DNA from 4 places in the Pseudohongiella sp. SYSU M77423 genome. Region 4 is predicted to be linked to each of the others. Evidence: predicted binding sites of a transcription regulator. Region 4 holds the regulator's gene; each other region holds the start of a gene.
What was found. The regulator FliA, encoded in region 4, starts transcription of late flagellar genes. The targets are predictions, from matches to a motif close to CTAAAGTTTNNNNNNNNNNNGCCGNTAA.
Positions count from the first base shown of each region.

Region 1: a site for FliA is predicted at 2,221-2,248, ahead of flgM (flagellar biosynthesis anti-sigma factor FlgM). Genes of this name have one in related genera too.
Region 2: a site for FliA is predicted at 1,165-1,192, ahead of QGM61_RS01570 (methyl-accepting chemotaxis protein). Genes of this name have one in related genera too.
Region 3: a site for FliA is predicted at 1,730-1,757, ahead of QGM61_RS03645 (methyl-accepting chemotaxis protein). Genes of this name have one in related genera too.

Region 1 covers NZ_JARYTH010000006.1:143,747-147,296, forward strand. Annotated here, with positions in the region: gene QGM61_RS15290 (TIGR04283 family arsenosugar biosynthesis glycosyltransferase) at 1-601, shown strand, start outside; gene QGM61_RS13650 (flagellar brake protein) at 598-1,305, opposite strand; gene QGM61_RS13655 (flagella synthesis protein FlgN) at 1,323-1,796, opposite strand; gene flgM (flagellar biosynthesis anti-sigma factor FlgM) at 1,806-2,132, opposite strand; gene flgA (flagellar basal body P-ring formation chaperone FlgA) at 2,278-3,030, opposite strand; gene QGM61_RS13670 (chemotaxis protein CheV) at 3,315-3,550, shown strand, end outside.
Region 2 covers NZ_JARYTH010000001.1:355,706-359,255, forward strand. Annotated here, with positions in the region: gene QGM61_RS01570 (methyl-accepting chemotaxis protein) at 1-1,078, opposite strand, end outside; gene QGM61_RS01575 (sensor domain-containing diguanylate cyclase) at 1,247-2,689, shown strand; gene QGM61_RS01580 (ABC transporter permease) at 2,738-3,499, opposite strand; gene QGM61_RS01585 (ABC transporter ATP-binding protein) at 3,499-3,550, opposite strand, start outside.
Region 3 covers NZ_JARYTH010000001.1:845,729-849,278, reverse strand. Annotated here, with positions in the region: gene QGM61_RS03650 (EAL domain-containing protein) at 1-58, shown strand, start outside; gene QGM61_RS03645 (methyl-accepting chemotaxis protein) at 64-1,677, opposite strand; gene QGM61_RS03640 (GGDEF domain-containing protein) at 1,819-3,528, opposite strand.
Region 4 covers NZ_JARYTH010000002.1:58,714-62,263, reverse strand. Annotated here, with positions in the region: gene QGM61_RS04085 (protein phosphatase CheZ) at 1-448, opposite strand, end outside; gene cheY (chemotaxis response regulator CheY) at 459-851, opposite strand; gene QGM61_RS04075 (RNA polymerase sigma factor FliA) at 997-1,719, opposite strand; gene QGM61_RS04070 (MinD/ParA family protein) at 1,723-2,535, opposite strand; gene flhF (flagellar biosynthesis protein FlhF) at 2,564-3,550, opposite strand, start outside.

The sequences.
Region 1 (3,550 bases), on a different contig from region 4:
TGCCAAGACGCCACGCCAGGGCCAGGTTAAAACACGCCTGCAGCCATTACTGGGGGAAGAAGGGGCGCTGCGTCTGCATCAGCAGCTGATAGCACGGGCCTGGCGGGAGCTGGGCCATCAAACCCTGCTGCCGGCACAATTGTGGGCGTCTGAACCGGGGCAAGAGGCGTTCTTTGAGGGGCTGGGAGCTGCGGGATTTGTTTTTTATCAATCCGGCGCGAGTCTGGGCGAGAGAATGGCACAAGCTGCGCAGCACACGCTGGCGCACATGGAAGCAGTGGTGATCGTGGGTTCGGATTGTCCGTCGGTTGACCTGCCATATATCAGGCGGGCACTGGACTGCCTGAGACAGGGTGTGCCGGTTGTGCTGGGACCCGCCGAGGACGGAGGTTATGTCCTTATCGGCTTGGCGGCACCGCTTGCGAGTGAGACGCTGAGTGCACTATTTTCAGAAATCACATGGGGAAGCGGTCAGGTTATGGAGCAGACCCGGCAGCGATTGAAGTCGGCAGGGATATCCTGGGCCGAGCTGGAACCGCGCTGGGATGTCGATCGTCCTGAGGATCTGCCGAGGTTGGAGGCGCTGCTGGCTGAAAGCTAATCGACGATACTGTTGCGTTGCAGCTGGGTGACAAAGCGGTTAATGCTGACCTGATCCTGGCGGCCCAGATTCCCGAACTGGAATCCACAGATAGTCTGATTGGTTTCCTGCGCGAATTGTGAGTAAACCGCCTCGACGGGGCAATCAAGGGTATGTTCAACCAGAGCCAATTCCATTTTCGCCTGCATCGACTCCAGCATTTCAAAGTCTGGCTTGAGCCTTCCTTCCACGACAACCCGGAATCCGGTGGCCGACATGTTCTGTAACCGCCCTTTGACCTTGGGAAGTTCATTTTTACGAGTCAAAACGACGTCTGTTGACATCGTTGTCGGGACCCAGGCACGGAATGCATCACGTCGCTGCAGATAAAGCAATCGTTCCGGAAATGCGACTTCGTAGAATTCACCGTCGCGATCGAGGCCAACCCGTTTAACCACCAGGTCCTTGGCGTGAACACGGATGCCATTGATGGAAGCGTAGATTGCAAATGGGTCACCCTCAATTGCCCGCTTGTGTGCAACCGGCAGTGAAAATTCATCGAGGTGAAATACTTTTTCGCGCAGATTGACGTGCAGCACGATAGTGCTGAACGGAGTCGTCAGTGACTGGAACTGGATATTGATGGGAGAGCGGTCAGCCTGCAATGTCCTGAGCACACTAAAAATATCGCCCGCCGAAGTGTAGTATCGTTCACTGCCTGTCATGGTATGTCCGTTGTTATTCAGGCATTGCCAAGATCGCGTTTGATGGTGCTTGAACCGGTGGTGCCATGGCTATTGTAAACATTCTCCAGCGGTTGGGAACCATGAAGAATCGCCAGTGCACGCTGGGTATTAAGCTTGCTGCGGTGCACGATTATTTTGTTCGTTTCACTCAACTCGCGGCATTGTTGCAGCCGGTGCTCAATTGCATCAAGCAGGTCAACCGCGTGAGAACTGTTCTGTTTGAGCAGTGCTTTAAGCTGGGACAGGCTGGTCTGGCTGGCAGGCAGGCCAGCCTTCTGTAGAAGTTGCCGGCGTCGGAAATCGTTGTTTTCGATGGCACCCAGCAGCGTTTGTTTTTTCTGCAGCAGGCTGTTGAGTTGATCAAGGTCCCGCTTTTCCAGACAACTGCGCTCCGCCTGAAGTACTTCGTACAAGGCATCCAGTTTCTCGCGGTCATCTTGCAGCAGGTGCTGCAGTTCGTTGTCGCTCATGCAGCCCGTTTACAGGTTTTTCTCGAATGCCAGAATCTTGTCAGCAAGCCGGAGGCTGTCAACTGAATAGTTACCGGACTGAATCTTGTCACGCAATTCACTGACACGCGCCGCGTCAGTATCTGGCAGTGCACGAACGCTGCTTTCCAGCGCCTGCAGGTCAGCGGCACGGCTGCTGATCGAAACAGCATCCACTGTCTGGCTTTGAGCTTCGCCCTGAGAGTCGGTACGGCTGTGGCTGGTGTTGGCGCCAGTGGCTGCCTGACCGTCAGTCTGCTTGACAGTTGAGCGACTGTCCGGAGCAGATGAAGAATTGCCGATCGATGAAATAGCCATAATCAAATACCTGTAATTAGCTGTCAGATGCTGTCAGGAGACAGCGTTTAACGAGCTTCTCAAAAAGAGTATTACCTTCCTGACCAATGTAACGGCCGATAAATGTCTAACTTTAGTGTTTTTGATGTGTTTTTGTCGTGTTGCGTCAAAAAACCACCTCTGCCTCGCCCTCAGCGATCACGATGGCCTGTACGACACGTCCCGAGCGGTCATTGCGGACGGGTATCTGCCGCCCCTGCTGACCATCCTGCATCGCCGTGCCAGTATGACGAATGCTGACGCTACCCCGGCTTGCCGTGAGGACTACGGTGTCGCCGCGCCTGACCAGCGTCGGGGCCTCTAATATGTCCAGCGTCAAGGCATCGCCCGGGCGCAATGAACGTCGCAATACCTGTCCAACTACAGACTCAGTCGATTCGAGTATCTGGCCGCGAATCTGGCTGACATCCCGCTCTTCCAGCACGACGTCCGGCGGGTTGATGCGCACACCGCGTTCCAGAGCTCTCGAGCTTACAGCGATTTCTCTATAAACCTTTACCTGCGCCGCCACATGGCGCGTCCATGGGGCGTTGTCACTACAACTGACCCTGACGGTCACCCGACCCCCGGTGTTTCCGGAACCCAGCGAGTTGAGACTACTCTCCAGAGGTACCTGACACACTGGAATCTGCAGCCTGGGATCAATGGACGCCATTTCGATTTCTACACGATCGCCCTGATCCGACCAGTTTGACTGTAATGCCTGATAGGCAGCGTCCAGCAGCTGCTGTGCCCCCGATGATGTCTGCGCCAAAGCTGAAACTGGCACCCAAAGCAGCATCAAGGCGGCAAATAAGTGCCGCGCCACTGCGTAAATAGCGGCAGTATGCGAGAAAAAATTAGTGCTAACAAGCTTCATACTGTCAAAACCCTGACGCTTTTTGTCATCGACGGCCTGAAAAGGGCCGTAATTGGTCTGATATTGCTTTCTGGAGTAAAGAAAGCAAAAAACATGCCGCTAAGCATTGCCGGGAAGAGCAGGGCAACCAGCCTGTGTGTGGTTTAACCAGGCCACAGGCATTGTCAGCAGCTTCATGGCGTGTATCAATTTTTGCACTTATGAAACTCGACATCCTGTCGATATAAAGAAAAGACAGGGCTCAGGCCCGCTACATTAGCGAATCTACACCGCAGGAGACTGAGATGGCAGGCGTATTGGACAGTGTTAACCAACGAACCCAGCTGGTTGGCCAGAACCGTCTGGAGCTGTTGATGTTCCGACTCAACGGCAGACAGGTCTACGGCATCAACGTATTCAAAGTCAAAGAGGTGCTGCCTTGCCCACCGCTGAGCGTGCTGCCGCACAGCAGTCATGTGGTGCGCGGCGTTGCTTACGTGCGTGGCCGCACCATTTCCATCATGGATCTTAATGCGGCTAC
Region 2 (3,550 bases), on a different contig from region 4:
TCGCGATGGATGCCAGCAGGCTGCTCTTGTCACCTGATCGCAGTCTGATATCCCCCGTGAGGTCGCCATCGGCCACCTGGCGGACAACATCGGCCGCATACTCAGGATCGCCGCCCAGGGTTTTGAGCACATTGCGAACCAGCAAGAGACTGGCAGTAATGGCCGCCAGCAACACCACGAATGTGACGCCGATAACCCGCAACAGCACAGCGCTCAACTCCGCCAGCGCAACTTCCTGCGTGATTTCCTTGACCAGTCCCCAGCCCATCAGCGGCATGAAAGTATAGCTGCCCACCACCGGTGTGCCAGCGGCGTTATTGTAGAGGCCCACACCACTTTGGCCGTTACTGATGGCGCGACCCGCTTCGGTGCTGATGGCACCACTCACCTGACGCAAAGAAGCCGCCGTCGTGACAGGAACGCCCTGGCTGTCCAGCAGATAGGCCTCAGACCCGGCGCCACGGCTCAATTCACTGACGCGCGACAGCAACGTGTCGACCTTCACGGCACCGCGCATGACACCGACGATCTGATTGCCGACCCTGACCGGAATGGCGATGGTACTGACCGTATTGCCGGTCGCCCGCGAGACTACAGGCTGCGAGAAGGCATCTTCGCCAGATATCGCCTGCTGAAACCAGGCGCGGTCGCTGACCACAAAGGCATTGGCCTCCTCCCGTGGCATGACACGTGACTGCCCATCAAATTCAACGCCGACAACCCCCACTCCGCGGGTATCCACAAAAAAGATGGTGTCGTAAAATCCCTGCATGTCTGCGATACGCTGCAGCAGTTGTTCCAGCTGCTCGAGATCCTGAAACCTCGCTGCGTCCAGTGACGCCAGATAGCGCATCTCATCCTGCCGGGCCAGCGCCCAGTCCAGGAAGGACTGCATATTCAGCTCACCTGTGGTGCTCAACTCGTCCAGTGTGACCTGAGTAAATGAATTACGGTATGACACATACAACACGCTGGCGACCACCAGCACAGACGTTAGAACAAGGCCTGTCATCAACAGCGTCAATCGACTGCCAAAGCCCATTTTGCGGGATGAATTGGATTTATGAGATGTAGACATGAGGCAAACTCCAGCATATGACGGCGATCAACTGCCATCGGATGAAAAAGTGATACCATTGACGACTGACAGGCACCACATCAAGAGTATCGGCCCCGAATTCTGTGACTTTAGTCACAAAACCACCGCCATGTGCCAAAATGCGCTAGCGCAAGAGAATTATCGACAATGTTGAAACGGAAGTACCTGTTCGTCACAGCTCTCATCATCCTTATGGTGGCGGGCTTTACAGCTACCAGTCTGACGAGCTATTTCGTGGCACGGGAATCGCTGTCCAGCAGCATTTCCAACCAGATGCTGCCGCTGACCAGTGACAACATCTACTCCGAGATACAACGCGATCTGCTGCGCCCCATCCTGATTTCGTCGGTGATGGCCTCTGATACCTTTGTTCGCGACTGGGCTATCAGTGGCGAGGAAGACGCCGAACGCATCATCGCCTACCTTAACGAGATCCAGCGCCAATATGACACCATCACGGCGTTTTATGTGTCGGACGAGACTCGCCAGTATTACCACCCAAGCGGCATCCTGAGACAGGTCAGCAGCGACGACCCCCAGGATGCATGGTATTTCCGGGTGCGTGATATGCGCGATGACTATGAAATAAATATCGATACTGATACGGCTGACACCAGCCGGGTCAGCATTTTCATCAACTACAAAGTACAGGATTACGATGGCAGGTACATCGGTGCCACTGGTGTAGGTCTCTCGGTCCAGGCTGTAACGCAGTTAATCGATACCTATCAGGAGCGTTATAACCGCACGATTTATTTTGTGGACCGCCAGGGCAATGTCACGCTGACCGGCAGAGGCTATCAGGGCCCCAACCGCCTGCAGGAGCGGGAAAACTTCTCGCTGCACGCCACACAGATTCTGAGCTCACCCAGTATTTCATTGGAAATAACTGACAATGCTGGCAACCACAGCTATCTGAACAGCCGGCTGGTGCCGGAATTTAACTGGTACCTGATTGTTGAACAAAGCAATGCCGCCAGTGAGCAACGTCTGGACAACACCCTGATCAATAACCTCGCGCTGTCCGGCGCCATCATGATTCTGGTGCTGCTGGCTGCGCATTTCACCCTGCGCTCCTATCAGCGCAGACTGGAGCAAATGGCAACCACTGACCAGCTGACCGGCGCCGCCAACCGCCATCTGTTTGAATCCATCTTTGAACACATCAGCAAAAGTCTGCCGCGTTATGCGCGTCCGGTGTCACTGATCACGATCGACATTGACCATTTCAAGCTGGTTAACGATACCCATGGCCACAATGCTGGCGACATGGTGTTGCAGGCCGTGGCGACCGTCATCAAGGAAAATATCCGTGACAGCGATTCGCTGTGCCGCTGGGGTGGTGAGGAGTTTGTGCTGCTGCTGGACCGCTGCACGTCTGATGAAGCCCTGATACTGGCAGGCAAGATCGGCAACGCTGTCAAAAACCACAATGTTGCCATTGGTCGCCAGACCATTCAGGTCACGCTGAGTATGGGGGTCACCCAATACCATTCCGGCGAGCCGCTGGAGCGCATGATTGCACGCGCTGATGCGGCCCTCTACGAAGCCAAGGAGTCCGGCCGCGATCGCGTGGTACTGGCCAACTGAGCCGCGCTGGCCGCCCAGTTCTGCTGCGACGGCCCGCCGCAGCGAGTCTCAGCTGCGTAGATGGTAACCGGTGCGGAATATCCAGCCCACCACCAGCAGGCAGGCCAGAAGAAACACACCGATCATGCCCAGACTGATCCACAGACTGACATCAGCAATTTCGTAGAAACTCCAGCGAAAACCACTGACCAGATAGGTCACCGGGTTCAGCAGTGTGATGGTCTGCCAGACCGGCGGCAGCATGCTGACTGAGTAAAAACTGCCGCCCAGAAACACCAGCGGCGTCACGATAAGCAACGGAATCAACTGTAGTTTCTCGAAGTTATCGGCCCAGATTCCAATAATAAAACCGAACAGGCTGAAGGTAATGCCGGTCAGTATCAGAAACACCAGCATCAGCATCGGATGGGCAATACGCACATCCACAAAAAACGTCGCCGTCGCCAGGATGATCAGCCCCAGCATGATGGACTTGGTGGCGGCGGCCCCGACATATCCGATCAATGCCTCGATCATCGAAACTGGCGCAGACAACAGCTCGTAAATCGTGCCAGTGAATTTCGGGAAGTAAATGCCAAAGGCCGCGTTGGACACACTCTGCGTCAGCAGCGACAGCATGATCAGACCAGGCACCAGGAAGGCACCATAGCTGATACCTTCAACCTCAGTAATCCGCGAGCCGATTGCCGATCCGAACACCACAAAGTACAGTGAGGTGGAGATGACCGGCGCCACCACGCTCTGAAGCAGCGTTCGCCCGGTACGGGCCATTTCAAACTTATAGATGGCCTTGATGGCATGAATGTTCATCAGGCTTCCTCCAGCAACTGTACAAATATCTGTTCCAGCGAACTCTGTGTC
Region 3 (3,550 bases), on a different contig from region 4:
GGTCACAAGCAGGAGGCTGATTGCTCAGTTGCAGGGCGAGCAGCCAGCCTCTGGCTGATGGTTTCAGGTGTTAAATGCCGACACCAGTGAGGTCATCTTTTTCGCTGACTTGTCCAGATCGTCCGCCGTGCCCGAGGACTTTTCAGCGGCGACGCGAGACTTCTGGGCCTGTTCTACCGCCAGCAGCACATTGCGGTTGATTTCATCGGTAGCGTAGCTCTGCTCCTCAGCCGCCGTGGCAATCTGCGTGATCATGTCCTTGATCGACGCGATGGCCTGACCAATTTCATTCAGCGCCTGCTGTGAATCGCTTGCCAGCGTGACCGCCTCCGATGTTTTGGTCTGCCCGTGCCGCATGGCATCGGCCGCCGCACTCGCGCCATTCTGAAGCTCACTGATAATGCGCTGAATCTCGGTGGTGGATTCCTGCGTGCGCTGCGCCAGGGCCCTTACCTCGTCAGCAACCACAGCAAAACCGCGACCCTGTTCGCCGGCTCGCGCTGCTTCGATGGCAGCGTTCAGGGCAAGCAGGTTGGTCTGTTCGGCGATCGCCTGGATAACGTCCAGCACCGTCCCGATGCTACTGGTGTTTTCCTGAAGACGGTTCATCAGCGTCGCAATATGCTGAACATCGGTCGACAGCGAGTCGATTGCAGTCGAGGTGCTGGTCATCAGTTTGATACCACTTTGTGCGCTCTGATCAACCTGTTCGGCAGCGCTGGCCGCCTGTACGGAGTTACTGGCTACTTCCTGGATGGTCTGACTCATCTCGGTGATGGCAGCAGCCACCTGATCGGTGTAGTTTTCAGAGTCTTGAGTGCGCACATTGATTTCTTCAGAGACTTCATTGATATCACCGGAAGCGGCGGCCAGCGTCGCTGCCTCGCTCTGCACCGAGCGAATAATGCTGGCCACTTTGTCCTGCATCTGCGAGAGCTCGGTGCTCAACTTGCCGAGTTCATCCTTGCGGTTGGATACAATCGGCTCTGCAAAGTCGCCATGTGACATCCGCTCCACGACCTTGCCTATGTCCAGCAAAGGCTGAATGAAGCCCCGGCTGATGACCAGGTGCGTGATCAGCAGCACCAGACCGGCGATCACGCAGATAGCCAGGTAGGACAGCATCACCAGACGTTCACTGCTTGCCGACAATGAGGTGGCAGACTGTTGGCTGGCAGCGCTGAGTTCATCAACCGCTTCCTGAAGCAGACGAGTGGGCTCGCGGTCGATGCCAGATACGGCCTGATCGCCAACCGTATGGTCGAAGCCGCTGAAGACAAATGCATTCAGTCCGCTCTGGTAAGCGTCATACAGCTCCTGGTGACGCTCACGAAAGTTGCTGACCAGCTCACGCGCATCGCCCGGATGCATTCGCTGCAACAGGCTCTGGCTGCGTTGCTGAATGCTTTCATGTAACTCGGTAAACCGTGTCCAGTATTGATCCCGCCGCTCGGCATCTGCGCCTCGCAGAAGGACGTTTTTCCACTCCTGAACCTGAATTTTGAAGTCCAGATTGATGTTTTGAACATCACGTTCTATTGCTACCTGGTCAACAACCAGTTGTTCGTATGCAGCAATGGTTCGCTGCAGCATCGTAATGGCAATAATGCTGGCGACCAGGAAGGCGGCGAGGCCGATTGCCACAACAGTCATCAGTCGTGCTTTGATAGAGTTCATGTCTTTGCTGTCTTGGAAACTAAGTAGAGGAAATGTGTCTAGTCAAAATCAAGAAGCGGCAGTTCGGCGCAGTTCTTTAGGAAATGCGCGACGTTGTCACCAAACTGTCACATTTTTGGGAGGCGCACGACACTTTGTGCACTATTCGGGTGCAGTGCCGGCGTTTTCCGCGCAGATCACCCGGTTACGGCCACGATTCTTGGCGGCGTAAAGGGCATCGTCGGCTCGTGCCATAATACTGATGGTGGTGTCCCCCACTTGATAGGCGGCAATACCCAGGCTGAGCGTTAATGAAATGCGAGCATCAACGGTGTTGATGTCCATACTGGCGACCTGCTGTCGCATGCGTTCAGCAAGCAAGCGGGCCTCTGACGCATCGGTGTTGAGACAGATAACGGCAAACTCTTCACCACCCGTGCGTGCCACCAGATCGCCAGAGCGAGCGCAGCCAGCCAGCGCTGAAGCCACCCCTTTGAGTACCTCGTCCCCCACCAGGTGGCCATACTGATCGTTCACGCGTTTGAAGTGGTCAATATCGATACTGATCAGCGCCAGGTTGCACTGGCCACGCGCGGCGCGGCTCAAGTCGCGATCAAGGCTTTCGAGGAAAAGACGCCGGTTGGAAAGGCCTGTCAAGGCATCGGTTCTGGCGTCCGATTCAGCCTGATGCCGGGCTGCTTCCAGCTCGCGAGTCCGCAGCGCAACCAGTGCTCGCAGACGCCATACGTGCAGCGCAAGCAGAGCCGCCAGGATTAGCGCTGTGGTGGCAGCAAGTGCTATGCGGTAGCGCATTAGCAGGGACCAGAGACTGTCCTGCTGCGAGGGCACGTAGACAAAACCCGCGAGATCGACCGGAACGTCCAACAGTCCCTGCTCCCTGAATATGTTTTCGATGCGCTGCCAGCGCTCCAGGTTCATATAACCAACAGGCACAACGTTGGACAGTATCAGACGCGCTGACTCCTGTGCCTCGAACACCAGGTGTTCCCTGGATTTCTGTTGGGTGTTGTAGTCGGTCATGATCAGGTCAACCATTTCTTCAATGTTGGCAACAGCATATTCCCAACCCCGAATTGTGGCCTGCCTGAAGTTGGCGACGACCTCAGGCTGCGTGTTCAACAGCGATTCGCGTGTGATCAGGATGTCGCCATAAAAATCGACGCCGTAGTCCTGCGGCAGGAATACCCGAAATGGGACATTGCGCTGTTCCAGCATGTAGGGCTCATTGGTGGTGTAGCCGTTGTAGGCATCAGTCCCGCCGTTGATGAGTACATCGATAGAGGTGTTGCCAGGCACTAGCGTAAAGTCATTGCTGGTGATGCCAGCCTGCCGCAGCATTGACATCAGTTCGGCATTCATAAAGCCGCCGGCCAGCATTGCGCGCCTGTTGCGTAAATCGGCCAGGGTGTTAATGCCGGTGTCAGCTCGGGATATTAAAGCAGATGGCGAGTGCTGAAAAATGGCAGCCAGCACCACGATTGGGACACCGCTTGCCCGGTAGAGCAACGCGCCCGTGTCCGCGACCGCAAACTCTACCCGACCACCCATGAGCTGGTCGATAGGAGTGAGACCAGGCAGATGTTCAATCAATGTGACATCCAGGCCGGCCTCTTCGTAAAAGCCCTGATGAAGCGCAGCATAGTAACCGGCGAACTGAAACTGATGCGCCCATTTCAGTTGCACGCTAATGTGCTGCAGCTCTGGGTTTTGTTGAGAGTGACTGATGTTGGGCAGACTGGTCAGCACTGCAGCAGTGAGCATTGGCAATAAGATGCCACGTGTCGCGCGCATCGGCATGCCGCCGCATCGCAACAACACACCATGAAAGTTAAACAATATGCTGTCCCGCATTTGTTTTCTTGTCCGATCATTT
Region 4 (3,550 bases):
TCACCTGACCGCTAAGATCCTGAAATCCCTGTGCCATCAAAATGTCGGTCAGGTTGCCGTGCAGGCCACTGCCTTCCGAATTGACGCGTGACAGCAGGCCACTCACGTCTTCAAAAAGCTTTTTCTCATCATCGGAGCAAGAGCGAGAGGCGACGTACTGAGCCCAGCGATCACCAACCTCATTGCTCTGCTCCACCATGCTCTGAATAATCGGGATCGAGTCATCCACCCGATCCATGGTCTTGTTGGCGGCTTCTTCTGTCATCTTGATAACGTAGTTAAGCCGGCTTCGGGCGTCCGCCATCTCAGACAGTTCGTGTTCAACCTCGGCGCTGCCTGTCACGTTAATGCCAACGTGAAAGTCGCGGATGGCGTTGTGCAGGGCCCGGGTCAGGCGCCCCACTTCACGATAGAGCAACTCGTAGCGTTCCTGGTCTATCTCAGCCATTGACGGTCCCTCAGCTGGTGGCTTCAATGCGCTCAAAGATCTTTTCGATCTTCTCCTCCAGCGCAGCAGCCGTAAAAGGTTTAACTACGTAGCCATTGACCCCTGCCTGCGCAGCCGCAATGATCTGATCCCGTTTGGCCTCCGCGGTTACCATCAGCACAGGCAGTCCGCGCAGCTTCTCGCTGGCCCGCACAGCCTTCAGCAGATCGATTCCGGTCATGCCTGGCATGTTCCAGTCGGTAATCAGGAAGTCAAAACTTCCGTTTTCCAACATGGGCAGGGCGGAGTTGCCGTCATCAGCTTCGGCTGTATTGGTAAAACCAAGATCCCGCAACAGGTTTTTGATAATTCGACGCATTGTTGAGAAGTCATCAACAATGAGAATCTTCATGTTTTTGTCCAAAACCGCCTCCAGGTCATGAAATCTGTCCGGGGGCAACCTGAACAATATGGTTTCCCCTGGCAATGTTATCGCTTGGAAAGTGAAAAAATTTAGAGCGAACTGCTAAATAAGTGCAATTAATGCAATTTTAGCGGACGGAAGGGGCTCAACGCCATTCCTGAAGACGCGAACGAAGCCGCAGGGCGGCCTGGGAATGGATCTGGCTGACCCTGGATTCGCTGACACCCAGAACCTCGCCAATCTCCTTGAGATTCAGTTCTTCGTCATAATACAGGGCAAGGACCAGCTTTTCGCGCTCGGGCAGCCCATCTATGGCTTCGGACAGATGCTCACGGAAGTTATCCTCCTGCAGCTCTTCCGAGGGACCGGATACTTCACCCGAGGCTACTTCGATCGAGGAATCATCACCACCCTGCGTCAGATCATCAAAGCTGAACAGGCGGCTGCCACTGGCATCCTGTAGAATGGTGTAGTAGGTATCGAGATCGACACCCATTTCGGCAGCAATCTCATGATCTTTGGCGTCAGTGCCGGTGCGCGCCTCAATGGCCTTGACGGCTTCGGCTACCTGCCGGTTCTTGCGGTGTACAGACCGCGGTGCCCAGTCGCCGCGCCTGATTTCGTCCAGCATGGCACCGCGAATTCGAATGCCTGCATAGGTTTCAAAACTGGCTCCCTTGCTGACATCATACTTACGGGCAGCTTCCAGCAGGCCAATCATGCCTGACTGGATCAGATCGTCGAGCTGCACGCTGGATGGCATACGCATCAACAGATGGTGCGCAATCCGCTTCACCAGCGGCGCATGCTGTATGACCAGGTCGTCTGCCCCGGCTACTTGAACGTCCTGATAAAGTGTTGCACCCATATCTCAGGCCATGCCCTGTACAAGTCGTTCCACAAAAAATTCCAACTGACCAGTTGCCTCAGTTCGCACCGGCCAACCCAGCACTTCCGACGCCAGACGTCGGTATCCATCAGCCGCTCTGCCGCCCGGATAGCTCAAAAGCACTGGCTTCTGTCGCTGCACGGCCTTGCGTACTGTCTCATCAAAGGGGATGTCACCGGCATACCGCAGATTAACATCCAGAAACTTGCTGGTAACTGCCGCAAACCGATTGAACAGGTTGCGACCTTCCTGTGGCGATCTTGTCATATTCGCCAGAATCCGGAAATCGCGCAACTGGCAATCACGGTTCAGCAACTTGACCAGTGCGTAAGCGTCCGTCATCGACGAGGGCTCATCGCACACAACAACCAGCACTTCCTGCGCCGCGCGCACAAAACTGACCACGGAGTCAGAGATGCCAGCCGCCGTGTCGATGACCAGTACATCAAGCTCATCGGACAGATCGCTGAAGGCATGAATGATGCCCGCATGCTGATTGGCGCCCATATTGACCAGCGTCTGTACACCAGATGATGCCGGAATGATCTTGATGCCCTGCGTCTCGATCATGACATCGCGCAGATCACAGACTCCCGCCATGACCTCGGCAATGGTCTTGTCGGCCTTGACGCCCATCAGGATGTCAACGTTCGCCAGTCCCAGGTCGGCATCCATCAAAACCACACGTCTGCCAGCCTGGGCCATTGCCAGACTTAAATTCACCGAAATACTGGTTTTTCCGACACCGCCCTTGCCGCCGGTTACTGCCAGTACCTGTATGGGATGCATCCCTATAAATCTCCTACCTGATCAGCCCGTGCCCCTAAATCGCGGCACGTTTTGCTGCGGCCGCTCTGCTCGGCGGCTGGCTGCCAAAATTGTTCATGACGCGTGCGCGATCCACGGGCGTCGCGGCCTGAGCCCGACCCAGTGCCACCGCCCGTTTGACGAGCGCCTGCGCAGTCGCCACAGCCAGGTCATCGGGGATGGCCTGGCCAAATGTTTCGTATACTACTGGCACGGCGCGATCAATACACAGCGCCAACGCCTCGCCCATCACACAGGCTTCATCCAAGTGTGTCAGAATACACCCTGACACGCCTGCCGTCGAACAGGTTTTCCACGCCGCCTGCAGCACCTGGCCCTGAGCCGTGCAAGGCAGTACCACCCAGTTTTGAACCTGTGGCTGGTCAGCCAGCTCAGACAATTGTCGCTGCTGCTCCGGATGCCGCGATGGCAGACCTGCTGTATCGATCAAAACCAGACGCTTGTGGGCCAGACTCTGCAGCGTATCGCCCAGTGAATGCTGATTATCAACAATCCGTACCGTTACGCCAAGTATGCGACCCAGCGTGCGCAGTTGCTCGTGGGCAGCCAGTCGGAAGCTGTCCGTGGTAACCAGCGCAACCTCTTCCGGACCATTCGCCAGCACAAACCTGGTGGCAAGTTTGGCGATGGTGGTCGTTTTACCAGCGCCGGTCGGACCCAGGAAGGCAAAAATGCCGCCGGTGCTGACAGGATCGGCACTGTGTACCGGCGTCATTTTGACCAGCGCCGATAAGGTCTGGCGCCAGAGTTGATCCAGCGTGCGGGCCTGGCCTGCCAGATCCAGCAGCCGCTGATTGATATTGCCGGGCAGGCCCATCGCCACAAGTCGCTCCCAGATCGCAGCCTGAGCTGGTGTCTGGCGGGCAAACTGATCCCAGGCCAGTCCATTCAGGCGCTGCTGCAGCAGGCTGCGAATGCTGTTCAGTTCAGAGCGCATGGCGCCAAATTCCGCTTTGCTGACCGAAGGCTCATTGGCAGCATT